3 regions of the Streptomyces sp. NPDC048416 genome follow, and region 1 is predicted to be linked to each of the others. Evidence: riboswitches for the same ligand, from Rfam matches in the RefSeq annotation. Region 1 holds a riboswitch; each other region holds the start of a gene.
What was found. A riboswitch is a leader RNA that binds a small molecule or an ion and turns the genes downstream of it on or off. The one in region 1 is predicted to bind cyclic di-AMP.
Positions count from the first base shown of each region.

Region 2: another riboswitch for cyclic di-AMP. It lies ahead of ACGFW5_RS11465 (M23 family metallopeptidase); the one in region 1 lies ahead of ACGFW5_RS19695 (C40 family peptidase).
Region 3: another riboswitch for cyclic di-AMP. It lies ahead of ACGFW5_RS08945 (M23 family metallopeptidase); the one in region 1 lies ahead of ACGFW5_RS19695 (C40 family peptidase).

Region 1 covers NZ_JBICXU010000014.1:103,290-113,000, reverse strand. The annotation lists gene ACGFW5_RS19710 (lysophospholipid acyltransferase family protein) at 1-572, opposite strand, end outside; gene ACGFW5_RS19705 (ATP-dependent Clp protease proteolytic subunit) at 831-1,460, shown strand; gene ACGFW5_RS19700 (hypothetical protein) at 1,466-1,774, shown strand; cyclic di-AMP (ydaO/yuaA leader) riboswitch at 2,148-2,330, shown strand; gene ACGFW5_RS19695 (C40 family peptidase) at 2,335-2,808, shown strand; gene ACGFW5_RS19690 (ATP-binding protein) at 3,081-3,515, opposite strand; gene ACGFW5_RS19685 (helix-turn-helix domain-containing protein) at 3,759-4,646, shown strand; gene ACGFW5_RS19680 (DUF397 domain-containing protein) at 4,646-4,867, shown strand; gene ACGFW5_RS19675 (8-amino-7-oxononanoate synthase) at 4,875-6,017, opposite strand; gene bioB (biotin synthase BioB) at 6,163-7,386, shown strand; gene ACGFW5_RS19665 (adenosylmethionine--8-amino-7-oxononanoate transaminase) at 7,379-8,668, shown strand; gene bioD (dethiobiotin synthase) at 8,670-9,362, shown strand; gene ACGFW5_RS19655 (VOC family protein) at 9,362-9,711, shown strand, end outside.
Region 2 covers NZ_JBICXU010000006.1:311,543-321,253, reverse strand. The annotation lists gene lhgO (L-2-hydroxyglutarate oxidase) at 1-884, shown strand, start outside; gene trmB (tRNA (guanosine(46)-N7)-methyltransferase TrmB) at 1,604-2,491, shown strand; gene ACGFW5_RS11475 (PrsW family glutamic-type intramembrane protease) at 2,577-4,103, shown strand; gene ACGFW5_RS11470 (aldo/keto reductase) at 4,109-5,053, opposite strand; gene ACGFW5_RS11465 (M23 family metallopeptidase) at 5,287-6,447, opposite strand; cyclic di-AMP (ydaO/yuaA leader) riboswitch at 6,457-6,627, opposite strand; gene ACGFW5_RS11460 (PP2C family protein-serine/threonine phosphatase) at 6,886-8,007, opposite strand; gene ACGFW5_RS11455 (MerR family transcriptional regulator) at 8,685-9,470, opposite strand; tRNA gene ACGFW5_RS11450 (tRNA-Met) at 9,602-9,675, opposite strand.
Region 3 covers NZ_JBICXU010000005.1:145,132-154,842, reverse strand. The annotation lists partial or broken gene ACGFW5_RS08955 (GNAT family N-acetyltransferase) at 1-2,820, opposite strand, end outside; gene ACGFW5_RS08950 (HPr family phosphocarrier protein) at 2,973-3,254, shown strand; gene ACGFW5_RS08945 (M23 family metallopeptidase) at 3,630-4,394, opposite strand; cyclic di-AMP (ydaO/yuaA leader) riboswitch at 4,408-4,567, opposite strand; gene ACGFW5_RS08940 (M16 family metallopeptidase) at 4,771-6,135, opposite strand; gene ACGFW5_RS08935 (M16 family metallopeptidase) at 6,153-7,490, opposite strand; gene ACGFW5_RS08930 (DNA topoisomerase (ATP-hydrolyzing) subunit A) at 7,697-9,711, shown strand, end outside.

The DNA.
Region 1 (9,711 bases):
ACCAGACGCTCGTCCTCCATCCCCGCGTAGCGCGAGAAGTCCAGCGGCTCACCGAACCGGATGGCGACCGGTACGCGCCGGGGCAGCCTGCGCCCCTTCGGCTGCGCCTCGAACGTCCCGATGATCGCGACCGGGACGACCGGGGCGCCGGACCGCAACGCCATCGCCGCCACCCCGACCTTGCCCTTGTACAGCCGGCCGTCGTGCGACCGTGTCCCTTCCGGGAAGACCCCCAACACCGCGCCGCCGTCCAGGACTTGGAGTGCGGTGTCGATCGCCGCGCGAGCCGCGTCCTTGCCGGACCTGTCGACCGGGATCTGGCCGAGCGCCCGGAAGAAGGCCGCGGTCGCCCGGCCCGACAGGCCCGGCGCGGTGAAGTACTCCTGCTTCGCCAGGAAGGTGAGGCGGCGCCTGAGCGTCACGCCCAGCAGGAACTGATCGGTGAACGACTGGTGATTCCCCGCGAGGATCACCGCCCCCGCATCGGGCACCCGCCCGGCGCCCTCGACGCGCGGGCGGAACAGCCACCGCAGCAACGGCAGCAGCACGAGACGGAATGCGAAATAGAACACGTCAGTGAGCCCTCTCCCCAGGTGACCCCCGCGCCGACGCACGTTAGCCATCCCCTCAGACCGCCGGGAGAGGGCCTATTGCGCCACGCCCTCCGGTTCCGGCGGCGTGATCCGCCTGCTCGCCCACAGCGAAACCCGGCGCTGAGCTCTTGCTTCTCCCCGGTCTTCCGATGAAGCTCGACCCATCGCTCTGTACGTCCTGTACGTTTTTTACAGGGCGCCACAGAGCACTGAGGTCCGGTCGAGGAGAGGTCCGCCATGAACCACCGCCCTGCCGCCCGCTATGTGCTGCCCGAGTTCCAGGAGCGCACCGCCACCGGCATCCGCACGCTCGATCCGTACTCCAAGCTCTTCGAGGAACGGATCATCTTTCTCGGCACACCGGTCGACGACGCCTCGGCCAATGACGTGATGGCCCAGCTCATGCATTTGGAGCACGCGGATCCGGACCGGGACGTCTCCCTCTACATCAACTCCCCCGGCGGCTCGCTCACCGCGATGACCGCCATCCACGACGCGATGCGCTTCATCACCTGCGACGTGCAGACGTTCTGCCTCGGCCAGGTGAGTTCGGTGGCCGCGGTGCTGCTCGCGGCCGGCACCCCGGGCAAACGCCTGGTGCAGCCGGCGTCCCGGGTGCTCCTTCAGCAGCCGTCCATGGAGGAGCCGTTGCGCGGCCAGCCCTCCGATCTGGAGATCCAGGCGGCTGAAGTGCTGCGCGGCCGCGCACTGCTGACGGAGCTTCTGGCCGGCTACACCGGGCGGACCTCCGAGCAGGTGACCTCCGACATCGAGCGGGACCTGATCCTCGACGCCGAGGGCGCCGTGGCGTACGGAATCGCCGACCACATCCTCGAAAGCCGCAAGACCTCGCTGCGCGGGAGGTGAGCCCGGTGCTGCCGCCCGAACTGCCGCCGCTGCCCGCGCTCACCCGCGCGGAAGCCGAGTTCATCGACGCGTATCTGGAGGTGGTCGACCTGCTCGGCCGCGTCAATCCGGCCCACGGCCACGACACCTACGGCGCGCTGCGGGCGGCGCAGGCCCTGGTCGGCCGGGCGGTCGCGCTCAAGGACGCCCTCACACTGATGCACCTGCGCGGAGAGACACGGGTGCACGCCGAGACGCTGACGCGGGCGCTGCGCGTCCTGGACGGGGAGCGCCGCGCGGGCCGGCTCACGCTGCCGCCGCGGACGGCGGCCTAGGGGGTGTCTGGTGGATCATGGCCGGGGGCCCAGCGGACACCCGGGGAGAGGCACCGGTACCCGACGCGCTCGAAGGACCGGCGAAACGGACCAGAAGGAGTACCCCCGTTCGGCTCATCGGCGGCTGCTTTCGCTGACCCTTATGAGTTGCTTACGTCCTCTGCTGACCGTGCGGAATCGATACTTCCGATGCTGGTACGAGGCTCATCGGCCCCTGTCACACGGGGGGCGAAGCTCCCGTGTCCACCTGAATGGGCCAGCCGTGGGCGGCCCCACACAAAGCCGTTTCGGTCCGGTGATCCGACAGTCGGTGCGTGAAGATCCCTGAGACGACAAGCCCCCGCCACCTCGGCGGGGCGGTCCGGGCGGACGCCGAGTCCTGCCGCCGTTCCGGACGACTGGTCGACAGGAGTGGACCGGCAGGAGTGGAGGACCCGAGTACTTCGGGAGGGCCGAGGGTCGGCCCTCCCTCGGGGTGAAGCCGTTCGCGCGGCCGGGCATCTTCGCCAGCCCGAACCCGACAGGTCATCCTTCGCAGGCGGTTTGACGAAGGGTTGCGCATGACTGCGCAGACATATGTTCCGTCCCTGGCCGTCCGCCTGGGCGCCGTCTGTGCCCTCGCTCTCGCCGTGACGGGCGCGACGACGCTGGTACCGGGCGGCACGCCCGAGGCGACCGCGGCCGCCGTGGCCACCAGGGCGCTCCATGTGGCCGCGTCGAAGAAGGGAGCGCCCTACCAGTACGGCGCGTCGGGCCCGCACCGCTTCGACTGCTCGGGGCTCACGCTGTACTCGTTCGAGCAGGCGGGCCGCAGGCTGCCTCGCTCGGCGCAGCAGCAGTACAACAGCTCCCGGCATGTGTCGGCCACCTCGCGCAGGGCCGGCGACCTGGTGTTCTTCCATTCCGGTGGCAGCGTGTACCACGTGGGGATCTACGCCGGTGGCGGCAGGATCTGGCACTCCCCCAAGACCGGCACGGTGGTACGCCTGGAGCGGATCTGGAGCCACAGCGTCTGGTACGGGCGGGTCGGCTGACGGGTGGGCAGGCTTACAGGTGGGTGAGCGACGGGTGGGTGGGCTGACGGGTTTCCGGGACGGCGCGTTTCCCGGACGGCGCGTTGCCGGCAGGGAGGACCGGGCGGTTAGGGGGTGTCTGGTGGATCAGGGTCGGTCAGGGTGCGGCGCCTGGTGCGGTGCATCGCAAGGCGCCGGAACGTCGTGATAGCGGAGCTATCGGGGCGTTTCGGCAACGCCGCGAGGTGCCGTGCCAGGCGCCGCACCCCCGGCCATGATCCACCAGACACCCCCTAACCGCTCTGGACCGCCGCCGTCCACGGCAGGGCGATCCAGACCGTCTTGCCGCCGTCGGCGGTGGGCGCGACCGACAGTTTGCCGCCGGATTCGGCCGCGAGCCAGCGGATGATGACCATGCCTCGTCCGTTGTCCTGCTGGACGGCCGCGGGCAATCGTTTCGGCCAGCGCGGATGACTGTCGGTCACCCCGATCCTCAGCACCTCCTCGCGCTCCAGGTGGAGGTCGACCGTGAAGGTGGGCGACTGGCCGAAGGTGTGCTGCACGGCATTGGTGGCGAGCTCGGAGACGATGAGCCGCACCGTGTCGACCGTGTCCGCGTCGGGCGGCAGTCCCCAGTCGGTGAGGATTCCCGCGACATAGCGCCGTGCGGTGGCGACCGAGGCGGGATCGCTCGGCAGAGTGACTGTTGCTTCGAGATGGTCTGCCATGGCGACGCTGTCCCTTTCCCACCCGGACCGGCTTGAGGACTCCTCGCGGATGAACGCTCGCAAAGACGCCGTCGGCCTCGGACTGTGCTTCGCGCCAGAGTGCCACTCATCGTGCCGGTCTCGGGTGCCATCCACCAAGATGTGCATATATCTGTCGCTCAAAGCGGTGAACTCTACGGCGGCGGATCGTATTTGGGCCCACACTTACCCATCGCCGGACGCTGGGGAGCGAAGGAGGCCGGCATGGGGCACGGATTGGCGGTGCGCAGACGCAAGCTCGGCGGGGAACTGCGCCGGCTGCGCGATCGAACGGGTCTCACCAGCGGGGAGGCGGCGGCTCTGGTGGGCTGGCACCAGTCGAAGGTGAGCCGGATCGAGACCGGGCGCAGCGGGGTGAAGCCGGCGGACGTGGCCCGGCTGCTCGATGCGTACGGAGTCCATGATCGCCAACTGCGGGCGGTGCTGGAGGCGTTGGCCGATTCGGCGGGTGGCGGCGGGGCGGACTGGGCGCGCGCGTACCGGGGTCTGCTGCCGCCGCAGTACCGCGACTTCATCAGTCTGGAGTCGCAGGCGCGTTCGGCCCGCACCCTGGAGACCTCGGTGGTTCCCGGTCTGTTGCAGACGCCCGCGTACGCGCGCGCGGTGACCCGGGCCGCGATCCAAGGCCTCGCCCCGGACGAGCTGGACTCGTTGGTGGAGGTGCGGATCGCCCGTCAGGAGGTGCTGCGGGCCGATCCGCCGCTGGCGCTCAGCGCGGTGCTCGACGAGGCGGTGTTGCGGCGCCGGGTGGGCGGTTCGGCCGCCATGCGGGAGCAGTTGCGGCATCTCCTGGCGATCGCCGCGCTGCCGCACGTCCGGCTCCAGATCATCCCTTTCCGATACGGCGGTTATGTCGGGCTCACCGGCCCTTTCACGCTGTTTTCGTTTCCGGCCATTTCGGATCTGGATGTGGTCGTTGTCGACCACTTGACGAGTAGCCTCTACCTCGAACGGAGAGAAGACCTTGAGGCGTACAGTGCCGCGTTCCAGACCGTCCAGGCACTCGCGCTTTCCTCCGAGGACTCGTTGGATCTCATCGCCCTGATGGCCCGGGAAGGCCCGGGTCACTTCATGGCGAGTGGGGAGGCTTGATGTCCGCACACCCCGCGCACGTTCCTTCCAGTACATCCCTCACCCATGCGGCGTGGCGACGATCCAGTCGCAGCGTCGGCATGAACAACTGCGTCGAAACGGCCCGGCTCAAGGGCGAGCTGCTGGCCGTGCGCGACTCCCAAAGGACCCGAGGACCCGCGCTGCTGTTCGGCGCCGCAGCCTGGCAGCGCTTCATCTGCCTGGTGTCAGAGGCGCATTGACGTCACGTCAGGCGGCGGGGGCGGTCCGCAGGATCGTGCCCACCGCCTGGTCGATCTGCTGTTCCGTCAGGTCCGCGCGTGCGGTGAGCCGGATCCGCGAAACGCCGTCCGGCACCGACGGCGGCCGGAAGCAGCCGACCACGAGCCCGGCCGCACGGCAGTTGGCCGCCCAGGCCAGCGCGGCCTCCGGCGACGGCGCCCGCACGGAGACCACGGCGGCGTCGGGGCGCACCGCGGCATGACCGGCGGCGGTGAGCCGGCCGTGCAGTTCGGCGGCGACGGAGCGGGCCCGGCCCGCGAGCCCGGGCTCCGCGCGCAGCAGCCGCAGCGCGGCGAGCGCGCCGCCGGCCGCCGCCGGGGCGAGCCCGGTGTCGAAGATGAAGGTGCGCGCCGCGTTCACCAGATGCCGGATGACCCGCGCCGGCCCGAGGACCGCGCCGCCCTGGCTGCCGAGCGACTTGGACAGGGTGACGGTGGCGACCACGTCGTCCGCGCCGGCGAGACCTGCGCCGTGCAGCGCCCCACGGCCGCCCTCGCCGAGCACCCCGAGCCCGTGCGCGTCGTCCACGACGAGGGCCGCCGTGAACTCCCGGCAGGTTTCGGCCAGTTGAGCGAGTGGCGCCGCGTCACCGTCCACCGAGAACACCGAGTCCGACACCACCAGCGCGGACCCGCCGTGGGCGTCGAGCGCCTTGCGGACCGCCTCGGGGTCGGTGTGCGGCACGACCTCGGTGCGCGCGCGGGCCAGCCGGCAGCCGTCGACGATGGAGGCGTGGTTGCCCGCGTCGGAGACGATCAGCGAGCCGTGCGGGCCGAGCGCGGTGAGCGCGGCCAGGTTCGCCGCGTACCCGGAGGAGAAGACGAGGGCGGCCTCGAAACCGCAGAACGCGGCCAGCTCGCGTTCCAGTTCGGCGTGCAGGGCGGTGGTGCCGGTGACCAGCCGTGAGCCGGTGGCGCCCGCGCCCCAGCGGTGGGCCGCCTCGGCCGCGGCAGCCGTGACCGCGGGGTGCCGGGTGAGCCCCAGGTAGTCGTTGCTCGCCAGGTCCAGGAGGTCCTGGTCGGCGTCGCGCGGCCGGAGCGTGCGGACCAGTCCGGCGCTCTCGCGGCGCTCGGCTTCCCTGTCGATCCAGTCGAATGGCGCTCGCAACATGGTGGCGTCCCTTTTTGTAGGCTGCCGACAGACCCTAGCCGGTGGCCCGGCGGGACACGGTGTGGCGATACACACACCTCAAACCACCTGTGTTGTGGGATACCTACCTTGGCCGCGGACGGTGCGGTACGCGAAGATCGGCGCCATGGACCTGCTGAACACGCTGGTGGACAAGGGGCTGCGGCGCGAACTGCCGACCCGCGAAGAGGCGCTCGCCGTACTGGCGACCTCCGACGACGAACTGCTCGATGTGGTGGCCGCGGCCGGCCGGGTGCGCCGCCAGTGGTTCGGACGCCGGGTGAAGCTGAACTATCTGGTCAACCTGAAGTCGGGCCTGTGCCCCGAGGACTGTTCGTACTGCTCCCAGCGGCTCGGCTCCAAGGCCGACATCCTGAAGTACACCTGGCTCAAGCCGGACGAGGCCTCCAAGGCCGCCGCCGCGGGTGTCGCGGGCGGCGCGAAGCGGGTCTGTCTGGTGGCCAGCGGCCGCGGCCCGACGGACCGCGACATCGCCCGGGTGTCCGAGACGATCGAGACGATCAAGGAGCAGAACGAGGGCGTCGAGGTCTGCGCCTGCCTCGGGCTGCTCTCCGACGGCCAGGCCGAGCGGCTGCGGGCGGCCGGCGCGGACGCGTACAACCACAACCTGAACACCTCCGAGGCGACGTACGGCGACATCACGTCCACGCACACCTACCAAGACCGTGTGGACACGGTGACCAAGGCGCACGACGCGGGTCTTTCGGCCTGCTCGGGGCTGATCGCCGGCATGGGCGAGTCCGACGAGGACCTGGTGGACGTGGTCTTTTCGCTGCGTGAGCTGGACCCGGACTCGGTGCCGGTGAACTTCCTCATCCCGTTCGAGGGCACCCCGCTCGGCAAGGAGTGGAACCTCACCCCGCAGCGCTGCCTGCGCATCCTCGCGATGACCCGGTTCGTGTGCCCGGACGTCGAGGTGCGGCTCGCCGGCGGCCGCGAGGTGCACCTGCGCACCATGCAGCCGCTCGCGCTGCACCTGGTCAACTCGATCTTCCTCGGCGACTACCTCACCAGTGAGGGTCAGGCCGGTCAGGCCGACCTCGACATGATCGCGGACGCCGGGTTCGAGGTGGAGGGCGCGGGCACCACGACCCTTCCCCGGCACCGCGCCGACGCGCTTGCCGCCGCGGGCTGCGGTACAGGTGCGGGTGCGTGCGGTGCGGACGAGGAGAGCGGCTGCGGCTCCCACGAGGGCGGCGGCTGCGGTCCCTGTGGTGGCCACGGCGCCCCCGAGGCCACCCCCGAGCAGGCGCCCGCGGACCAGGCGCGCACCGATCTGGTGGCCGTGCGGCGCCGGGGTGCGGGGACGGATCTCGCGCCCAATGCCTGAGCACTCCCCCGCGGACCTGCTCGGCCTGGACCGCCGGCACGTCTGGCACCCGTACGGCCCGATGCCGAACCGGCAGGAACAGCTCCTGGTCGAGTCGGCGTCGGGCGTACGGCTCCGGCTCGCCGAACCGGCGTACGGGCAGCGCGAGTTGATCGACGGCATGGCGTCCTGGTGGTCGGCCGTGCACGGCTACAACCACCCCGTGCTCAACGAGGCGGTGCGCGGCCAGCTGGACCGGATGAGCCATGTCATGTTCGGCGGGCTCACCCATGAGCCCGCCATCAGGCTGGCCGCGCGCCTGGTGGAGATCACGCCAGGACCGCTCCAGCACGTCTTCCTCAGCGACTCCGGTTCGGTCGCCGTCGAGGTCGCCGTGAAGATGTGCCTGCAGTACTGGCGCTCGGTCGGGCAGCCCCGCAAGCAGCGGCTGCTCACCTGGCGCGGAGGCTACCACGGCGACACCTGGCAGCCGATGTCGGTGTGCGACCCCGAGGGCGGGATGCACGAGCTGTGGCAGGGCACGCTGCCCCGCCAGGTGTTCGTGGGCGCCCCGCCCGCGGAGTTCGACGAGACGTACGCGCAGGAGCTGCGCGAGGCGATCGCGCGGCACGCCGACGAGCTGGCCGCGGTGATCGTGGAGCCGGTGGTGCAGGGCGCGGGCGGCATGCGCTTCCACGCACCCGCGTACCTGCGGGTGCTGCGCGAGGCCTGCGACGCATACGGTGTCCTGCTCGTCCTCGACGAGATCGCCAGCGGCTTCGGCCGCACCGGCGAGCTGTTCGCGGCCCAGCACGCCGCGATCTCGCCCGATGTGATGTGCCTCGGCAAGGCGCTGACCGGCGGCTACATGTCGATGGCGGCGACGCTCTGCACGAGTCGCGTCGCCGACGGCATCTCATCGGGCGACGTCCCGGTGCTCGCCCACGGCCCGACGTTCATGGGCAATCCGCTGGCCGCGTCGGTGGCGCTCGCCTCGATCGACCTGTTGCTCGGCCAGGACTGGCGGGGCGAGGTGAAGCGGATCGAGGCGGGGCTCCGTGACGGGCTCGGCGCGGCCCGTTCGATCGAGGGCGTACGGGACGTACGGGTGCTCGGCGCCATCGGCGTGGTCCAGCTGGATCACGACGTGAACATGGCGGCGGCGACCGCGGCCGCGGTGCGCGAGGGCGTGTGGCTGCGGCCGTTCCGGGACTTGATCTACACGATGCCGCCCTATGTGACGGGCGACGACGATCTGGCGCGCATCTGCCGTGCGGTGTGCGCGGCTGCGCGGGAGGGCTGAGATGGCGATTCTGGTCGTGAGCGGTACCGGCACCGAGATCGGCAAGACGATCACCACGGCGGCCGTCGCCGCGGTGGCGCTCGCCGCCGGCCGGTCGGTGGCCGTCCTGAAACCGGCCCAGACGGGGGTCGCGCCGGGCGAGCCCGGTGACGTGTCCGAGGTGCGCCGGCTCGCGGGAGACGCGGTGACCGGGGCCGAACTGGCCCGGTTCCCCGAGCCGTTGGCGCCGAACACCGCGGCCCGCCGGGCCGGCATGCGGCCCGTCGGACCCGAGGACGTGGCGGAGGCCGCCGCGAAGCTCGCCACCGAGCACGACCTGGTCCTCGTCGAGGGCGCGGGCGGGCTCCTGGTCCGCTTCGACGACCGGGGTGGCACCCTCGCGGACGCGGCCCGCCTCCTGGACGCCCCCGTCGTGGTGGTGACGCCCGCCGGACTGGGCACACTCAACTCGACGGCCCTGACCGGCGAGGCCCTGCGGGCCCGGGACCTCGACTTCGCCGGCGTCGTCGTGGGCAGCTGGCCCGCCGAGCCGGATCTGGCCTCGCGGTGCAATCTCGTGGACCTGCCGGAGTCGGCCGGTGCCCCCTTGCTCGGCACCGTGCCCGAGGGCGCCGGACGGCTGGCGCCCACCGACTTCCGTACCCGGGCTCCCGGCTGGCTCGCCCCGGCGCTCGGCGGCGTTTGGAGTATCTGATGGCTGTGTTACGGGCCCGCATCGGGCAGCTCGTCGTGGACTGCGCCGACCCGGGGCGGCTCGCCCGGTTCTGGGCGGCGCTGCTCGGCGGGCGCCCGGTGGTGCGGGACCCCTCATGGGCGTACGTCGAGCCTCCCGGGGCGCCGCGTCTGGCCTTCCAGCGCGTACCGGAGGCGAAGGCGGCCAAGAACCGGCTGCACCTGGACCTCACGGTCGAGGACGTACGCCGGGCCCGGGCGGCGGCCGTGCGGCGCGGGGCAAGCCCGGTGGGCGCGACGGTCACCGACGCGCGGGGCGACTTCCAGGTGATGCGGGACCCGGAGGGCAACGAGTTCTGCTTCGTTGAGCC
Region 2 (9,711 bases), on a different contig from region 1:
ACGCGCTGGTCCAGCGCGGCCGTGAGCACGGCATCCCGGTGCGCGAGCTGGGCCCGGCACAGATAGCGGAGTACGAGCCCGAGGTGCGGGGCCTCGCCGCGATCCACGTCGGCACGACGGGGGTGTGCGACTACCGGGCGGTCGCGGCGCGTCTCGCCGAGCTGTCCGGCGCCGAGGTGCGCTACGGCTCGGAGGTCGTCCGCATCGACCGGCGCGCCTCCCTGGGAGTCGCCGTGCGCACCGCCGACGGCACGGTGCTGCGCGCCCGCGCCCTGGTCAACTGCGCGGGGCTGCACTGCGACCGGGTGGCGCGGCTCGCGGGCGACGACCCGGGGGTACGGATCGTGCCGTTCCGCGGCGAGTACTACGAGCTGGCCCGGCCCGGCCTGGTCAAGGGCCTGGTGTACCCGGTGCCCGACCCCGCGTTCCCCTTCCTCGGCGTCCACCTCACCCGGGGTGTCGACGGCTCGGTCCACGTCGGCCCCAACGCGGTGCCGGCGGCGGCCCGCGAGGGCTACGACTGGCGCACGGTCCGCCCGCGCGAGCTGGCCGGCACGCTCGCCTGGCCGGGCTCCTGGCGCATAGCCCGGCGCCACTGGCGCTACGGCGCGGGCGAGCTGCACCGCTCCCTGTCCAGGCGGGCCTTCACCGACGCGGTCCGCCGCCTGCTTCCCGGGGTGTCCGACGCCGATCTGCGGCCCTCTCCGGCGGGCGTCCGGGCCCAGGCGGTCCTGCGGGACGGCACCCTGGTGGACGACTTCCTGTTCCGTGCATCCCCAAGGGTGGTCCATGTCCTGAACGCGCCGAGTCCTGCGGCGACGGCGTCCCTGCCGATCGGCAGGGAGGTGGCGGACCGGGTCCTGTCGACCCTGCGCCACCCCTGACCCCGCGCCCCCTTCGGGCACCGCCCTGCCCCGCTCCTCGCGCAGTTCCCCGCGCCCCTACCCCCCCTCGGCCGCGGACCGTGCCCGCCTCCCGCGCAGTTCCCCGCGCCCCCTGAAACCCGCCATCACCCTGCGGACCGTGCCCGCCTCCCGCGCAGTTCCCCGCGCCCCTAACCCCCCTCGGCTGCGGACCGTGCCCGCTCCCCGCGCAGTTCCCCGCGCCCCTAAACCCGCCCTCGACCGCGGACCGTGCCCGCTTCCCGCGCAGTTCCCCGCGCCCCTAAACCCGCCCTCGACCGCGGACCGTGCCCGCTCCTCGCGCAGTTCCCCGCGCCCCTGGGGGTTCGGGCCTCGCCGGGTGGAAATGCGGCGCTCCCTTCCCCCGCCACCCGGGACCGGACGACCCCGCTAAGGGGCGCGGGGAACTGCGCGTCCAGCCCCACACGGCCCGCAGACAAAAACCGGGTTTCCAAGGGGCGCGGGGAACTGCGCGACCAGCCAGCCACGGCCCGCAGACAAAAACCGGGTTTCCAAGGGGCGCGGGGAACTGCGCGACCGGTCGGCGACGGGCCGCCGGCTAAGACGGGGGCCGGGCTCGCCCGGGCCGGGGCAGTCGGGGCCGGGCCCGAGCGGGAGGCGGAGGGAGGTGGCACCCCGCGGCCCCCACACCTGGCCGCACCCGCACCCAGCGGCCCCCCGCCCCGTAGAATCGACCCATTGTGTCTGAGCAGCCCCGCACCCCAGAAGAGCCCACCCCGGCAAGCCAGGTCCTTCCGCGCGACAAAGCGCCCCGCACCCCAGAAGAGCCCACCCCGGCAAGCCAGGTCCTTCCGCGCGACAAAGCGCCCCGCTTCCCGGGCGGCCCCGCCGCCGACCCCGCCGGCTCGCACCACGAACGCCGCATCCGCAGCTTCCAGCCCCGCCGCAGCCGCGTCACCACCGGCCAGGGTGAGTACCTGGAGCGCCTGTGGCCGGTGTGGGGCTTCGACATCGACGGGCTCGCCAAGGTCGACCTGGCGAAGCTGTTCGACGGCCTCCCCGTCGTCCTGGAGATCGGCTTCGGCATGGGCGAGGCCACCGCGCAGATGGCCGCCGACGACCCGGCCACCGGCATCCTCGCCGTCGACGTGCACACCCCCGGCCAGGGCAACCTCCTCGGCCTCGCCGAACGGGGCGGCCTCAACAACATCCGCGTGGCCAACGGCGACGCCATCATCCTGCTGCGCGAGATGCTGGAGCCCGAGGTCCTGGACGGGCTCCGCGTGTACTTCCCGGACCCGTGGCCCAAGGCGCGGCACCACAAGCGCCGCCTGATCCAGCCCGAGTTCCTTTCGCTCGCCGCGACACGGATGAAGCCCGGAGCCGTACTGCACTGCGCGACGGACTGGGAGGACTACGCCGAGCAGATGCTGGAAGTCCTCGACGCGCACCCCGACTTCGCGAACACGGTGGAGGGCGGCGGCTACGCGCCGCGGCCCGCGTTCCGCCCCCTGACCCGGTTCGAGGGCCAGGGCCTGGACAAGGGCCACGTGGTCCACGACCTGCTGTTCCGCCGGGTCGAGCATGGAGAACAGGCCGCACGCGGCGAGGCCGGCGAACACGGCTGACGTACCGGCCCCGCCGGCCCGGCGCACACAGCGGGTAGTGCAGGCGCCGTCGCGGATTGTCAGTGACCCTCGTTAGGGTCGTCCCGTGTCCTTCGAGTCGCTTCCGCACCGCCCGCACCCCGGGCAGGCGCCCCAGCAGCCCGGCCAGGCCGTCGCGGCCCGGCCGGTCCCGGCGTGCGCGGACGAGCCCCGGTTCGACAAGGTCCCGCCGGACCGGTCGAAGTGGCGCTACCGGCCGCGCCGCGACTTCTGGCGTTCCAAGGCGGTCCGCGCGGGCGCGCTGATCACCCTGCTCGCCCTGTGCGGCCTGGTGATCCTCGCGCTCGTACGGGAACAGACGGGCACCGAGGGGTTCCTGGTGGGGCTCGGGCTCGCGGTGCTTCCGGTGCCGCTGCTCGCGGCGGCGTTCCGCTGGCTCGACCGCGTCGACCCCGGCCCGTGGCGCAATCTCCTGTTCGCCCTGGCGTGGGGCGCCTGCGCCGCCGCCCTGGTGGCGATCATCGCCAATTCGTTCGCGACCCGGTGGATAGCCACGGCCACCGCCGACCCCTCCTCGGCCGATCACCTGGGCGCGAGCGTCATAGCGCCCATCGTCGAGGAGAGCGCGAAGGCGGCGGCCGTCCTGCTGCTGTTCCTCTTCAGGAGGCGCTGCTTCACGGGCATCGTCGACGGTGTCGTCTTCGCCGGTTTCACCGCGACCGGCTTCGCGTTCACCGAGAACATCCTGTACTTGGGCAACGCGTTCGGTGAGGACCAGGCCAGCCACAGCGCGGGCCTGACGTCCACGACGGCCGCGACCTTCTTCGTGCGGGTCGTCATGTCCCCGTTCGCGCACCCCCTGTTCACCGTCCTGACCGGCATCGGCTTCGGCCTCGCCGCGCTCTCGCCGCCCGGCAGGCGGCTGCGCCGCACCGCGTTCCCGCTGCTCGGCCTGGTGCTCGCGATGGGCATGCACGCCCTGTGGAACAGCTCGGCCCTGTTCGGGGTGTACGGGTTCTACATCGTGTACGGGGCGGTCATGGTGCCGGTGTTCGGGCTGCTCACCTGGCTGGCGATCTGGAGCCGGCAGCGCGAGTTGCGTACGGTCGCCGCCGAGCTGCCCGCGTACGCCGCGGCCGGCTGGCTGGGGCCGGTGGAGCCGCTGGCGCTGTCCTCGATGCGGGCCCGTGCGACGGCCCGGGACTTCGCGCACCACCGCTTCGGCGGGAAGCGGGCGGCGCGTGCGGTCGCCGAGTACGAGGCGTTCGCGACCGCCCTCGCCTTCCTGCGCCACCGTGCCTACCGCAGCGCGGGCGCCACGGGTCCCGGGCCCGATTTCGCGGCACGCGAGCAGGAGCTGCTCCACCATCTGTGGGAGCGCAAGCCGGTCGCAGGCCCGGCGCTGCTGTACGCGGCGGGAGCGTCGGGCCGGATCTGGATGCCCCCGCAGCCGGGCCCGCCGCAGCCGTACACCCAGCACCCGCAGTACGTTCCGCACCCGCAGTACGTCCCACACCCGCAGTACGCCCCGCACCCCCAGCACGCCCCGCACCCGCAGTACGCCCCGTACGGGCAGCCGGGCCCGGCCGGGGACCCGGCGCGGCGCGGCCCCCACAACCCCTATCTACGCTGACGCGGCTACGCTGACGCGGCGGTCAGTTCCGAGAGCTGCGCGTCGGTGAGCTCCAGGTCGGCGACCGCGAGCAGCGCCGGGACCTGCTCGACGGTGCGGGCCGACGCGATGGGCGCGGCGACGGTGGGTCGCGCGGCGAGCCAGGCCAGCGCCACCGTGGCGATCTCGGCGTCGCGTTCCTGGGCGATCCGGTCGAGCGCGGCCAGCACCTTGCGGCCCCGCTCGGTCTCCAGATGCTTGCCCGCGCCCGTCGCCCGCGCGCTGTCCACGGCCTGGCCCGGACGGTACTTGCCGGTGAGGAAGCCGGAGGCGAGTGCGAAGTAGGGCACGGCGGCCAGACCCGCGCGCGAGGCGGTGTCCTGGAGCACGCCCTCGTAGGTGCCGCGGGAGACCAGGTTGTAGTGCGGCTGGAGCGCCACGTACTTGGCCAGGCCCTCGCGGTCGGAGAAGTCCAGGGACTCCCGCAGCCGCTCGGGGGTGATGTTGGAGGCGGCGATCGCGCGGACCTTGCCGTCGCGCACCAGCTGGTCGAGCGCGGTGACGATCTCCTCGACGGGCACGGAGGTGTCGTCGAAGTGTGTGTAGTACAGGTCGATGTAGTCCGTGCCGAGCCTGCGCAGGGACTCCTCGGCGGCGGCCTTGATCGTGGTCGCGGCCAGCCCTTCGTAACGGGGGTGGGCGCCGACCTTGGTGGCGATGACCACGTCGGCCCGGTTGCCGCGCGCGGCCAGCCACTTCCCGATGATCGTCTCGGACTCGCCGCCGGAGTTGCCGGGGGCCCACTTGGAGTAGGCGTCGGCGGTGTCCACGAAGTTGCCCCCACCGGCGGTGTAGGCGTCCAGGACGGCGAACGACTGGTCCTGGTCGGCGGTCCAGCCGAACACGTTGCCGCCGAGGGCGAGGGGAAACACGGAGAGATCGGAGCTGCCGAGCGCACGAAGAGAGGTCATGGCGACAGCAACTCCCGCACGGGGCCAGGTATTCCGCGCCTCGCCCTCTCCTGGCAGCCCCTCCAGAGACACGCGGAACAACGGGAAAAGCGACGGGGATTCGGGGGCGCGAGGAACTGCGAGACAGCCAAGCCACCCACGACCCGCACCGGCACTGGCACCGGCACCCGCACCGGCGCCGGCACCGGCACCGGCACCGACGGCACCCGCACCGGCGTCACACCGTCACACCGTCACGGCTTGAGCCCCTTGGACCGAAGCCAGGTCATCGGATCGATCCCCGTACCGGAAGGCGCATGCACCTCAAGGTGCAGATGCGGCCCCGTCACGTTCCCCGTCGCACCGACCCGCCCCACGACCTCCCCCGTCGTCACCTTCTGCCCCGCGCCGACGGCGATCGACGACTGGTGGCAGTACCAGAGCTCGCTCCCGTCCTCGAGCGTGATGACCGTCCGGTACCCGTACGCCCCCGCCCACCCCGCCGACTTGACCGTCCCGGAGTGGATCGCCTTGAGCGGGGTGCCCGTGGGCGCGGCGAAGTCGAGGCCGGTGTGGTGGCCGGACGACCACATCGAGCCGGCCTCGCCGAACGTGGAGGTGATCGTGTACGAGCCCACCGGCAGGGAGTATTCGGCGGCCAGCTCCGCCAGCCGCGCCTGTTCCGCCTTCTTCGCCGCGGCCTCCTCGGCCGCCTTCTTCTCGGCGGCGGCCTTCGCGGCCTCGGCGGCGGCCTGGACCTTGGCGGCCTCCTGCTTGGCCTTCGCCTCGGCCGCGGCCTTCTGGGCCGCCGCCTTCTCCGCGGCGGCCTTCGCCTCGGCGACGGCCGCGGCCTTCTGCTGCCCGGCCTGCTGGAGGATCCGGGCGCGCAGTGCCTCCCCGGCGTCGGTGGCGCCCCCTTCGGCCTCGCTGGTGGAGAGCCCGGCCATGCTCAGCGGCGCAGCGGCGATCTTCCGGTCGGCCTCGGCGGCCGCGGTTTTGGAGGCGTCCCCGTGCGCGTCCACTCCCGTACCGCCGTGCGCGTCCGCTCCCGTACCGCCGTGCGCGTCCGCTCCCGTACCGCCGTGCGAGAGGAGTGCGCCGACGCCCGGCAGCGAGCCGAGGTCGGGCAGGCTCCCCGCGAGGGAGTCGGGCAGGGATATGGAGACGGGCGGTTTGCTCTGCGCGGTGGCCATGCCGCCCGCGCCGACCGCCGCGATGACCCCCACGCCGAGGACGGTGGAGCTGCGGGCGAGGCCGCCGCGCTGCTTGGCCACCCGGTGCCGGCCGCGAACCGCGCGTACGGACTCCTCGGTCGGGTCCCACTCCTCCCAGCTCTCGTCCTCGCCGGGCGCGTCCCCGTAGAGCGCGGCCCCAGGAGGCAGGGGAGTGTCGAGAGCAGGGTCGTTGGACGCCACGAAGGCGCTCCTTTCCTTCCTTCTCGCCTACCGGGTCAGCGGTGGGGGTCCCTAGGCCGTTAGGGCCCTGGAGGAGGGTTCGGAGCAGGAAGGTCTCCTACGAGCGCCCATGGCGGATGCCCGATTCGCCCCAAGTTGGTGGTCCCCCGGCTCCCTTGCGGGATTCGGCGCATGCGCACGGTGCCGCCTTGGCGACGGCTGGTACGACCGCGCTGCGTTATCGAACGTTAATAGAAGGCGGGGGTTGATTCCAAGCCGTTCCCCACTGATCGTTAACGGCCATGGCCCGGACTTAGCGCCCACTGCCGGGGCAAACCGGTCGAGTTCACGCCCCCTCGGAGCCACACCCGCCGCACCCGCATTCTGACGGAGTGTCAATTGTTATGCGCAGGGAGACCCTTCGCGCACCCACCGTGACCCCGCGCCACGGCGGCGGCCCTACTTCACGATCCGGACCGTGCGCCGCCGCTCGGGCTGGCCCTCGGCCGGGCGGGCCACCGCGAGCAGCGCCATGTCGTCGCTCGCGCCGCCGCCCGTGTAGCGGCGTACGTCGTCGACGAGCGCGTCCAGGACCTCGTCCGGGCCGGGGAAGATCGCGCCGCGCAGCCGTGCGCCGGGGTTGTAGAAGATGCCCTGGGCGTCGCGCGCCTCGGAGAGCCCGTCGGTGTAAAGGAGCAGCGTCGAACCGGGCGGGAAGGGGCGCAGCTCGGCCCGGTCCGGCCACACGCCGAGGTCCGACATGCCGAGCGGCAGTGCGGGTTCGGCCGGCACGATCGCGTCCAGGGATCCGTCCGGGTGCAGCAGGAACGGCTCGGGATGGCCCCGGTTCACCGTGCGTACGGTGCCGTCGCCGCGCGGGATCTCGGCGAGCAGCGCCGTGGTGAACCCCTCGACCGCGTCGAGCCGGTCGCGCCGGGTGCCCTCGCGGGCCAGCGCCCGCTCCAGGCGCTGGGTCACCGCCTCCAGGGAGGACTCCTGCTCGGCCGCCTCCCGGAACGCCCCGATCACCACGGCGACGGCCTCGACCGCCTGGAGCCCCTTGCCGCGGACGTCGCCGACGATGAGCCGGACCCCGTACGGGGTGTCCTGCACGGCGAAGAGGTCTCCGCCGATGAACGCGTCCGCCTGCGCCGCCTCGTACCGCGCGGCGACGTGCAGGCCACCGATGCGGGACGCGGGCGTGGGCAGCACGGCGCGCTGCGCGGTCTCGGCGATGACACGGGCCGATGCGAGCCGTTCACCACTGCGGCGCAGGATGCTGTTGATGACGAGGGCGAGCGCGCCGACCGTGAGCACGGTGAACAGCTCGCTGGCGCCTTCGCCGAGGTTGGGGAGGTCGTGTATGAACCAGAGCAGCACGACGGCGAGCACCGAGCCCATGCCGACGGCGGCGGTGCCACGGCCCGAGTAGAACGGGGCCGCGGCGACCGGGGCGCCCGCGAAGAGGGCGGCGGCCGTCAGGTCGGGCGGGGTCGAGGCGTCGAAGGCGAAGCCGACGACGACGAGGAGTACGGGTAGCGCCCGTACCAGGCGCCCGTCGCCTTCTGCTCGCTGCCGCACCCGTCCAGACTGCCCCGTCCCGGCCCCGACGTCGACTCGGACGCGCCCAAGCGGGGCGTCGGGCGCGGCGGATCAGTACGGGCGCGGGGGCACGAACCCCGCCCGCTCGGGGCCGGCCCGCACGGTTCACCAGGGCTCGGCCCGGGCGGTCCACCAGGGGCTCGGCCCGCACGGTCCACCAGGGCTCGTCGGCTCGCACGGTTCACCAGGGGCTCGGCCCGGGCGGTCGAGGGCGGCGGCAGCACTGCGGGCCCGGACACGTCCGCCGTCCCACCCGGTCAAGCGCGGCGGCAGCGCTGCGGGCCCGGACGCGTACGGGGGCAGGTTCCCCTGGTGTGGCGGTGGTGGACGACGCCCTGATCCGGCACGCACGGCGGCTCGGCCCAGCCGCCGCGTTCGGGGCGGCAGCCCGCGGGGACCGCCGAGGGGCGGACCGGCACCCGCCGGCCGGCGGGCACGGGCCGGGGTCCGGGCCCGGGGCCCTTCCCGCCCGGCTCCTGGCAGCCACCCAGGACGAGTACGCAGAGCACGAGCGGGAGCAGCACGGCACGCACCCTCCGCCACGTTCCGCACCCGCCCGTCGCCCCGCCGCGCCCGCGCCCCCACTCGTGCCCACTCACCACCTCGCCCCCTCCCTCATCCCGCGAGGCCCACCATGACTCATCGCGCACGCGAGACTACTGGGCGCACACACCCCCGGCGGCCGGGGCGTCGGGGAGGTGGCGCTCCGCGTACACCGTCAGGGCGTCCCGCACGAAGGCCGCCGTGCCCTCGCCGTGCCGGTCGTAGGTGGCGCCGAAGCGCGGGTCGTCGACGTACATCCGGCCGAGCCCGATGACGTAGGACCTGCTGACGCTCGTGGTGGCGGACAGCCAGGCGACGTGGCGCCCGGCGATGTCCTGCGCCACGTCGCCGTCGGCGGCCAGGCCGTCCCCGCGGGCCAGGCCCCAGTCGCGGGCGATGTCGTCGTGTTCCCGCTGGAAGCCCTTCTTCTCCTCCTCGGTGAGCGAGCGCCACCAGCGGTCGCTCTTCTCGTACGCGTCCCGCCCCCAGCGGCGGCTCACCTCCTCCTCGTACTGGGTGTGATCGAAGCCGTCGAACACTTCCTCGGCCATGAGCTCCATTCCCTTCCCGGTCTTGTGCAGGGTGGTCCGCACGGACGCGATCTGCCGCGCGATGCGCGCACGCTCCTGTTCGAGGAGGCGCAGATGGGTGCGCAGGGCGGCCGACGGATCGCGTTCGCCCTCCAGGACCTCGCCGATCACGGGCAGCGAAAGCCCCAGCTCCCGAAGGAGCAGAATCCGCTGGAGCCGGACCAGGGCGTCCTGGTCGTAGTAGCGGTATCCGTTGCTTCCGATCCGGCTGGGGGCGAGCAGGCCCAGCTCCCCGTAGTGGCGCAGGGTGCGGCTGGTTGTCCCGGCCTTCTTGGCGATCTCCTGGATCGACCACTCCTTGCCGTGCACGTTCACACGGCCACGCTAGAACTTGACGTTGCGTAAAGGTCAAGGACGCGGAGGAGCCCGCGCGGGAGGGCGGGAGCCGGGGAACGCGAAGAGGCCCGGCACTGTGAACAGTGCCGGGCCTCTTCGTTCAGTAGCGGGGACAGGATTTGAACCTGCGACCTCTGGGTTATGAGCCCAGCGAGCTACCGAGCTGCTCCACCCCGCGTCGGTAAACACAACTGTACGCCATACGCAGCGGTGC
Region 3 (9,711 bases), on a different contig from region 1:
GTGCGGCGGTGTCCACGGGCGCCGAGCCGCGCCAGCCGAACAGGAGGGGCGCCGTCCTGATGGTCCTCAGCAGCTCGGCGGCGTCCCGGTCGGTGGCGGGGATGAGCCGGTGGGAGGTGTCGCCGAGGAGTTCGGAGGCGGCACCGGCGAGCCCGAAGGACAGCACCGCGCCGACCGCGGCGTCGATCGAGGCGCGCACGACGGCGTCCACACCGCGCGGGACCATGGCCTGCACGACCGGACCCAGCTCCTCCGGTTTGCCGAGGGTCGCCGTCAATTCGGCGTAGGCGCGGGTGAGTTGGTGCTCGTCGGCCAGGTCAAGGCGTACGCCGCCGAGGTCGGGGCGGTGGCGCAGGTGCGGGGCGGTGGTCTTGAGGGCGACGGGGTAGCCGAGGCGGCGGGCGGCCTCGACGGCGTGGACTGCGTCGGGCGCGGGCAGCGTGGGGCGCACCGCGATGCCGTACCGGCCGAGCAGTTCCTCGCCGTCCGCGGCGGCCAGGGTCATGCCGCGGGGGTCCTGGTCGGCGCCGAGCAGGCGCTCGATCAGCGCGGCGGCCCCGGCCTCGTCGATGTCGTCGTACTCCCCCACCTTGCCGGGGTCGGCCGCCTCGCGCCGCCACTGGGCGTAGCGGACGGCTTCGGCGAGGGCCCGTACGGCTCGCTCCGCGGCGGGGTAGGCGGGGATTGCCTCACGGGGCGGGGTGGGGGTGGGGGTGCTGGGACTCTGCCCCGGGTCCCTTTCCGGCCGGCCGCCGGTGGGGGTGCTAGGAGTGCACCCCGGGCCCCTTTCCGGCTGGCCGCCGGTGGGGGTGCCGGGGGTGCGCCCCGGGCCCCTTTCCGGCTGACCGCCGGTGGGGGTGCCGGGGGTGCCGGGGGTGCGCCCCGGGCTCCTTTCCGGCTGACCGCCGGTGGGGGCGCCGGGGGGGCTGGATAGGTGTGGGCCGATGGGGGGCGGGGGGCTGTTCGGGATGCGGCTGACAGGGCCTCGGCCAGGCCGCCGATCTCGACGTGGACCACCGCCACCGGCTTCGCGGGGGCCGCCGTGGCTGCCTCGCGCAGGGCGTCCGCGAGCACCCGGCCGTCGCCGAACTCCATGGCTCCGTTCTCGCCGACCCAGGGGATGGCGGTGACCACGACCGCGTCGCAGGCGTCGTCGGCGAGGGCCGCCGCGAGCGCGGCGCGGAAGTCGGCCGGGGTCGCCGCGGTCGTCAGGTCCAGGGGCCTGCGCGGACGCAGCCCCTCGCTCAGGCATGCGTCGTACGTGAGCAGGCCCAGCGACTCGGAGTTGCCGAGGATCGCGACGCGCGGCCCGGCGGGCAGCGGCTGGCCGGCGAGCAGCAGACCCGCGTCGACGAGCTCGGTGACCGTGCCCACCAGGATGACGCCCGCCTGGCGCAGCAGCGCCGAGACCGTGGCGTCCGGCACCCGGCTCACCGGGACGGCGTGCCCCGGCGGGGTCGTACCGCTGTGCCGGGCGCCCTTGACCACGACGACGGGTTTCGCGGCCGCCGTACGCCGGGCCAGGCGGGTGAACTTGCGCGGGTTGCCGATGGATTCGAGGTAGAGCAGGACGACGTCGGTCTCGGGATCCTCGTACCAGTACTGGAGGAAGTCGTTGCCGGAGAGGTCCGCGCGGTTGCCGGACGAGATGAACGTCGACAGGCCCGCGCCGCGCCGGTAGAGACCGGACAGGAGCGCGATGCCGATGGCGCCGGACTGGGTGAAAAGGCCGATCCGGCCCCCGGCCGGCGACTCGGGCGCGAGTGAGGCGTTGAGCCGCACGTCGGGCGCGGTGTTGATGATCCCGAACGCGTTGGGGCCGATCAGGCGCATCCCGTACGAGCGGGCCTGGCGCACCAGGGCGCGCTGGCGCTCCCTGCCGGACGGGCCGCTCTCCGCGTAGTCGGCCGCGAGGACGACGAGGCCCTGGACGCCGTGTTCGCCGCAGTCGGCCACGGCCTGCGGCACCCGTTCGGCGGGCACCGCGATGATCGCCAGGTCGACCGGTTCGCCGATCGCACCGACGGAGGGGAAGGCGGGCACGCCGTCGAGTTCGCGCTGTTCCGGTCCGAGCGCCCGGTTCACCGCGTAGGCGCTTCCCGTGAAACCGGCGTCCAGGAGGTTGCGCAGGACCGTGCGGCCGACCCCGCCGGGGGCGCGGCCGGCGCCGATGACCGCGACCGAGCCGGGCGCGAGCAGGCGCTGCACGGACCTCGCTTCGGCGCGGTGTTCCCTGGCCCGCTGCACGGCGAGCGATTCGGCGGTGGGCTCAAGGTCGAGCGTGAGATGGACCGAGCCGTCCTCGAAGGACCGCTTCTGCTGGTAGCCGGCGTCCGTGAACACCTTGATCATCTTGTTGTTCGCCGGGAGCACTTCGGCGGCGAACCGCCGGATGCCGCGCTCGCGGGCGACCGCCGCGATGTGTTCGAGGAGGGTGGAGGCGACGCCCCGGCCCTGGTGGGCGTCCTGGACGAGGAAGGCGACCTCGGCCTCGTCGGCGGGCGCGGAGGACGGCCGGCCCTGTGCGTTGATCCGGTCGTAGCGGACGGTCGCGATGAACTCGCCGCCGACGGTGGCCGCGAGGCCGACCCGGTCGACGTAGTCGTGGTGGGTGAAGCGGTGGACGTCCTTGGCGGACAGCCTCGGATAGGGGGCGAAGAAGCGGTAGTACTTCGATTCGTCCGAGACCAGCTCGTAGAAGGAGACGAGCCGGTCGGCGTCCTCGGGGTTGATGGGTCTGATGCCCGCGGTGCCGCCGTCGCGGAGCACCACGTCGGCCTCCCAGTGGGCCGGGTACGCGGGGTCGGACGCCGTCGTCATACCGGAAGCGTACGGGTCGCGGGCCCGTACGGGGCGGGGCAAGGTGGCAAGGAGCGACCGGCGGCGCACCGGGGCCGAGGGTCGGCAGGAGCACCGCGCACCCCATGAGAGACTGGTCTAGACAACCGTCAGAGATTTCGAAGGGCAACACCATGGCTGAGCGCCGCGTCAACGTCGGCTGGGCCGAGGGCCTGCACGCCCGCCCCGCGTCCATCTTCGTCCGTGCCGCCACGGCCGCCGGAGTCCCCATGACGATCGCCAAGGCCGACGGCAACCCGGTCAACGCCGCGTCCATGCTCGCGGTGCTCGGTCTGGGTGCGCAGGGCGGCGAGGAGATCGTGCTGGCCTCCGACGCCGAGGGCGCGGACGCCGCGCTCGACCGGCTGGCGAAGCTGGTCGCCGACGGCCTGGAAGAGCTTCCCGAGACCGTCTGATCCGGCAGAACCACCCGCACGAGGGCCGCTGATCCCGCACGACACGGGACAGCGGCCCTCGTCGTTCCCTGGGCGCCGGTCGCAGGACGTCGCGCTGCCCCGTCGCGGCGCGAATCGCGAAATGCCGCGCGGTCCGTCGCGGCGCGGATCGGGGGACGTCGCACGATCCCATCGCGGCGCGGATCGGGGGACGTCGCGCGGTCCCGTCGCGGCGCGGATCGGGGGGTGCCGCGCGGCTCCCTCACGCCCTTCGCCGACGGCGTCGCGCGCGTCCTGGATGGGGCAAGTCGCTCTCCCCGGTGGACGGCGAAGGCCCCCGGCGGGTGCCGGGGGCCTTCGGGGTGCGCGCGGTGGCGCCGCGGGCGTCGGGACGTCTCAGACGTTCACGCCGTGCGAGCGCAGGTAGGCGACCGGGTCGATGTCCGAACCGTACTCCGGGCCGGTGCGGGCCTCGAAGTGCAGGTGCGGGCCGGTGGTGTTGCCGGTGTTGCCCGACAGGGCGATCTGGGTGCCCGGCTCCACGGACTGGCCCACGGAGACCTGGATGACCGAGAGGTGGCCGTACTGGGTGTACGTGCCGTCGTGCATCTTGATCACGATGTTGTTGCCGTACGCGCCACCGGGGCCCGCTTCGACGACGGTGCCAAGACCCACCGCGTGCACCGGGGTGCCGATGCCGGCGTGGAAGTCGATGCCGGTGTGGCTGCCGGAGGACCACAGCGATCCGCCGGTCTTGTAGCCGGTGGACACATAGCTGTTGGCTATGGGCGCGACGAAGGTGTTGAGCCGCTTGCGCTCGGCCTCACGCGCCGCGCGCTCCTTGGCCTCGCGGGCCTCCTGGGCCCGCTGCTCGGCCTTGCGCTGGGCAGCGGCCTCGGCCTCGGCCTTCGCCCGGGCCTTGACGGCCGCCTCCTTCTGCGCGTCGGCCTGGGCGCCCAGCTGGTCGGCCAGGGTGTCGCCGATGACGATGGCCTGGCTGAGGCCCGTGTCGGCGACGGCGCTCGGGGCCGCGACGGCCGGGGAGGCGAGGGTGCCTACGACTCCGGCGGTGGCGAGGGTGGCGATGCCCGCGATGTTCGCGCTGCGGCGCGTCATCCGGCTGGGCGCGCGGTGTTTCCCGGTGGCACGGGTGAACGCCATGGAGAGGCGGTGTCCTTTCCTTCCATCTCGCCTACCGGGTTAGCTGACGGGTTCGGAGCAGGAAGGTCTCCTACGGACTCCCCCGCGGGCGGAGGCGTCCGATTCACCCCAGGGACTGAGTGGGTCCCCGGCTCCCCTGGCTCGCGCCATTGGGGACTCGGCGATCACTGTCCGGTGCCGCGGATGCGACGGGTGGTGACGGACAGCGCGACTGACGCTAGACGGCTGATCTTTCAATCACCAAACAGACGCCGGTTTTTGTTGCGCACGCCACATGCCAGACGGGCAACCTCTCCAATAAACCGGACATATGGGGGGACCCCGGTGGCGTATGGCCACCGGGGTCCCGTTCGTCCCGGTCGCCCGGGTGCCTCAATCAGCCCGTGACGACGGTCACTTCACCGATTCCGAGTGCCTTGACGGGCTCCTCGATCCGGGCGGCGTCGCCCACGAGCACCGTGACGAGCCGGTCCGCCGGGAAGGCGTTGACGACGGCCGCCGTCGCCTCCACGGTGCCGGTCTCGGCGAGCTGCGCGTACAACTGGGCCTGGTAGTCGTCCGGCAGGAACTGCTCGACCTGGTCGGCAAGCGTCGCCGCGACGGCCGCGGCCGTCTCGTACTTGAGCGGCGCCACGCCGACCAGGTTCTGTACGGCGCTCTCCCGCTCGGTGTCGTTGAGACCCTCCGCGGCGAGCTTGCGCAGCACCGTCCACAGGTCGTCGAGCGCGGGCCCGGTGTTCGGGGTGTCGACCGAGCCGCTGATGGCGAGCATCGCGGCGCCGCCGTCGGGACCCGAGCGCAGCACCTGGCCGAACGCGCGGACCCCGTAGGTGTAGCCCTTCTCCTCGCGCAGGACACGGTCAAGGCGCGAGGTCAGGGTGCCGCCCAGGCAGTACGTGCCGAGCACTTGGGCCGCCCAGACCCGGTCGTGCCGGTCGGCACCGATGCGGCCGATGAGCAGCTGGGTCTGCACGGCACCGGGCCGGTCCACGATGACGACCCGGCCGGTGTCGTCGGCGGTGATCGGCGGGACGGGGCGCGCCTTCGCGGTGTTGCCGGTCCAGGCGCCCAGGGTGTCCGCGAGGATCGCGTCGAGGTCGGTGCCCGACAGGTCGCCGACGATGACGGCGACGGTCGTCGCGGGACGCACGTACGCCTCGTAGAAGGCGCGCACCGCGGCCGCGTCGATCGCGGCGACGGTCTCCTCGGTGCCCTGGCGGGGGCGGGAGATGCGCGTGGTGGCCGGGAAGAGCTCCTTGGAGAGCTGCTTGGCGGCGCGGCGGGCCGGGTTGGCCTGCTCGTGCGGGATCTCGTCGAGCCGGTTGCGCACCAGGCGCTCGATCTCGGAGTCGGCGAACGCCGGGGCCCGCAGCGCGTCGGCGAGCAGCGAGAGCGCCTTGGGCAGCCGGGAGACCGGCACTTCGAGGGAGACCCGGACGCCGGGGTGGTCGGCGTGCGCGTCGATGGTGGCGCCGCACCGCTCAAGCTCGGCGGCGAACTCCTCGGCCGAGTGCTTGTCGGTGCCCTCGGTCAGGGCGCGCGCCATGATCGTGGCGACGCCGTCCAGGCCCTCCGGCTCGGCGTCCAGGGGGGCCGCGAGGAAGATCTCGACGGCGACGACCTGCTGGCCCGGCCGGTCGCAGCGCAGCACGGTCAGGCCGTTGTCGAGCGTGCCGCGCTCGGGGGCCGGGAAGGCCCACGGCTTGGCGGCGCCCGCGGTGGGCTGCGGGTGGAATTCCATGGTCACGACAGCGTCCGTCACTGGGCCGCCTCTTCCTCTTCGTTGCCTGCCTCGGGTGCCGCGGTGGGCTCGTACACCAGGACCGCCCGGTTGTCGGGGCGCAGGGTCGCCGCGGCGACCGCCTTCACCTCGTCGGCGGTGATCTCCAGGACGCGGTCGACCGCGGTCAGGGCGAGCTGCGGGTCGCCGAACAGCACGGCGTAGCGGCACAGTTCGTCGGCGCGGCCCGCCACCGTGCCGAGCCGGTCCAGCCATTCGCGCTCCAACTGGGCCTGGGCGCGCTCCATCTCCTCCGCCGTGGGGCCCTCGGCGGCGAACCGGGCCAGCTCCTCGTCGACCGCTGCCTCGATGTCGGGGACCTCGACGCCGCCGGACGTCTTGACGTCGAGCCAGCCCAGCGAGGGGGCGCCGGCGAGCCGCAGCAGGCCGAAGCCCGCGGCGACCGCGCTGCGGTCGCGGCGGACCAGGCGGTTGTGCAGCCGGGACGACTCGCCGCCGCCGAGTACGGTCAGCGCCAGGTCGGCGGCGTCGGCCTCGCGGGTGCCGTCGTGGGGCAGCCGGTAGGCGGCCATCAGGGCGCGCGCCGGGACGTCCTCCTCGACGACCTCGCGCAGCTGCCCGCCGATGGTGCCGGGCAGCGCGCCGTCGCGCGGCGGCTGCTTGCCGTCGTGGGAGGGGATGGAGCCGAAGTACTTCTCCACCCAGGCCAGCGTCTGCTCGGGATCGATGTCGCCGACCACCGAGAGCACCGCGTTGTTGGGCGCGTAGTACGTGCGGAAGAACTGCCGCGCGTCCTCCAGGGTGGCCGCGTCCAGGTCGGCCATCGAGCCGATCGGGGTGTGGTGGTAGGGGTGGCCCTCGGGGTAGGCAAGGGCGGTCAGCTTCTCGAAGGCGGTGCCGTAGGGCACGTTGTCGTAGCGCTGGCGGCGCTCGTTCTTGACGACGTCGCGCTGGTTGTCCATCGACTCCTCGTCGAGGGCGGCGAGCAGCGAGCCCATCCGGTCGGCCTCCAGCCAGAGCGCGAGCTCCACCTGGTGGGCGGGCATGGTCTCGAAGTAGTTGGTGCGCTCGAAGCTGGTGGTGCCGTTCAGCGAGCCGCCGGCGCCCTGCACCAGCTCGAAGTGGCCGTTGCCGTGCACCTGCTGGGAGCCCTGGAACATCAGGTGCTCGAAGAGGTGGGCGAGACCGGTGCGGCCCTTGACCTCGTGGCGTGAGCCCACGTCGTACCAGAGGCACACCGCGGCGACCGGGGTCAGGTGGTCCTCGGAGAGCACCACGCGCAGGCCGTTGGCCAGCCGGTGCTCAGTCGCTGTCAGGCCGCCGGAGCCGGCTTGCGCTGTGGCCGTGTGACCCATGGGCATGTACGTCCCTTCGTATCCGATGTGCAGTACCGCAGTGTGAAGTACTGGCGGAGGAAGTCGTGAGTTGAGAAGTCCTGCCACTGTATGCAAGCGCGCGGGCACCTGGCGAAGTTCCCGGGTCGCGGTCGGCGTTGTCAGTGGGACGGTCCACAATGGTCGGATCCAGACCCGATCCGGTACGTGAAGGAGCAGCAGCCGCGATGGCCCGCCGCAGCACGAAGACCCCGCCGCCGCCCGACGACTTCGAGGAGCGGATCCTCGACATCGACGTCGTCGACGAGATGCAGGGCTCCTTCCTCGAGTACGCGTACTCCGTGATCTACTCGCGGGCCCTGCCGGACGCGCGGGACGGAATGAAGCCCGTCCAGCGCCGCATCGTCTACCAGATGAACGAGATGGGCCTGCGCCCCGACCGCGGCTATGTGAAGTGCGCCCGCGTCGTCGGCGAGGTGATGGGCAAGCTGCATCCGCACGGCGACGCCTCCATCTACGACGCGCTGGTGCGCATGGCGCAGCCGTTCTCCATGCGCCTGCCGCTGGTCAACGGCCACGGCAACTTCGGCTCGCTCGGCAATGACGACCCGCCGGCCGCGATGCGGTACACCGAGTGCAAGATGGCGGACGCCACGTCGCTGATGACGGAGTCGATCGACGAGGACACCGTCGACTTCGCCTCCAACTACGACGGCCAGGAGCAGGAGCCGGTCGCGCTGCCGGCCGCCTATCCGAACCTGCTGGTCAACGGCTCGTCCGGGATCGCGGTCGGCATGGCAACCAATATGCCGCCGCACAACCTGGGCGAGGTCATCGCCGCTGCCCGTCATCTGATCCGGCACCCCGAGGCGGACCTGGAGGCGCTGATGCGCTTCGTGCCGGGCCCCGACCTGCCGACCGGCGGCCGGATCGTGGGTCTGACGGGCATCAAGGACGCATACGAGTCGGGCCGCGGCACCTTCAAGATCCGGGCCACCGCCTCGGTGGAGAACGTGACGGCGCGCCGCAAGGGCCTGGTCGTCACCGAGCTGCCCTTCACGGTCGGCCCGGAGAAGGTCATCTCCAAGATCAAGGACCTGGTCGGTTCGAAGAAGCTCCAGGGCATCGCCGATGTGAAGGACCTCACCGACCGTTCGCACGGCCTGCGTCTGGTCATCGAGGTCAAGAACGGCTTCGTGCCCGAGGCCGTCCTTGAGCAGCTGTACAAGCTGACGCCGATGGAGGAGTCCTTCGGCATCAACAACGTGGCCCTGGTGGACGGCCAGCCGCTCACCCTGGGGCTCAAGGAGCTGCTTGAGGTCTACCTCGACCACCGCTTCACGGTGGTGCGCCGGCGCAGCGAGTTCCGCCGCACCAAGCGCCGGGACCGGCTGCACCTGGTCGAGGGTCTGCTCGTCGCCCTGGTCGACATCGACGAGGTCATCAGGATCATCCGGTCGAGTGACAACTCGGCGCAGGCGAAGCAGCGGCTCATCGAGCACTTCTCGCTGAGCGAGATCCAGACCCAGTACATTCTGGACACCCCGCTGCGCCGGCTCACCAAGTTCGACCGGATCGAGCTGGAGAGCGAGCGCGACCGGCTGACCGGCGAGATCGACGAGCTGACCGGGATCCTGGACTCGGACAACGAGCTGCGCAAGCTGGTCTCGGCCGAACTGGCCGCGGTGGCCAAGAAGTTCAGCACCGACCGGCGCACCGTCCTGCTCGAATCGGCGGGCTCGCCCGTCGCGTCCGTCGCCCTCGAAGTCGCGGACGACCCGTGCCGGGTGCTGCTCTCCTCCACCGGCCTGCTGGCGCGTACCGCCCATGGTGAGCCGTTCGTGCCGGGCGAGGACGACAAGCGCGTCAAGCACGATGTGATCGTCTCGGCGGTGCCTGCGACCCAGCGGGGCGATGTGGGTGTGGTGACGTCCGGCGGGCGGCTGCTGCGGCTCGCGGTGATCGACCTGCCGCAGCTGCCGGACACCGCGTCCGCGCCGAATCTGTCGGGCGGCGCCCCGATCTCGGAGTTCCTGTCCGCCCTGGAGCCGGACGAGTCGGTGGTCTGTCTCACCACGCTCGACGAATCGTCGCCGGGCCTCGCGATCGGCACCCAGCAGGGCATCGTGAAGCGCGTCGTGCCCGACTATCCGGCCAACAAGGACGAGTTGGAGGTCATCACCCTCAAGGACGGTGACCGGATCGTGGGCGCGGCCGAGCTGCGCACCGGCGAGGAGGACCT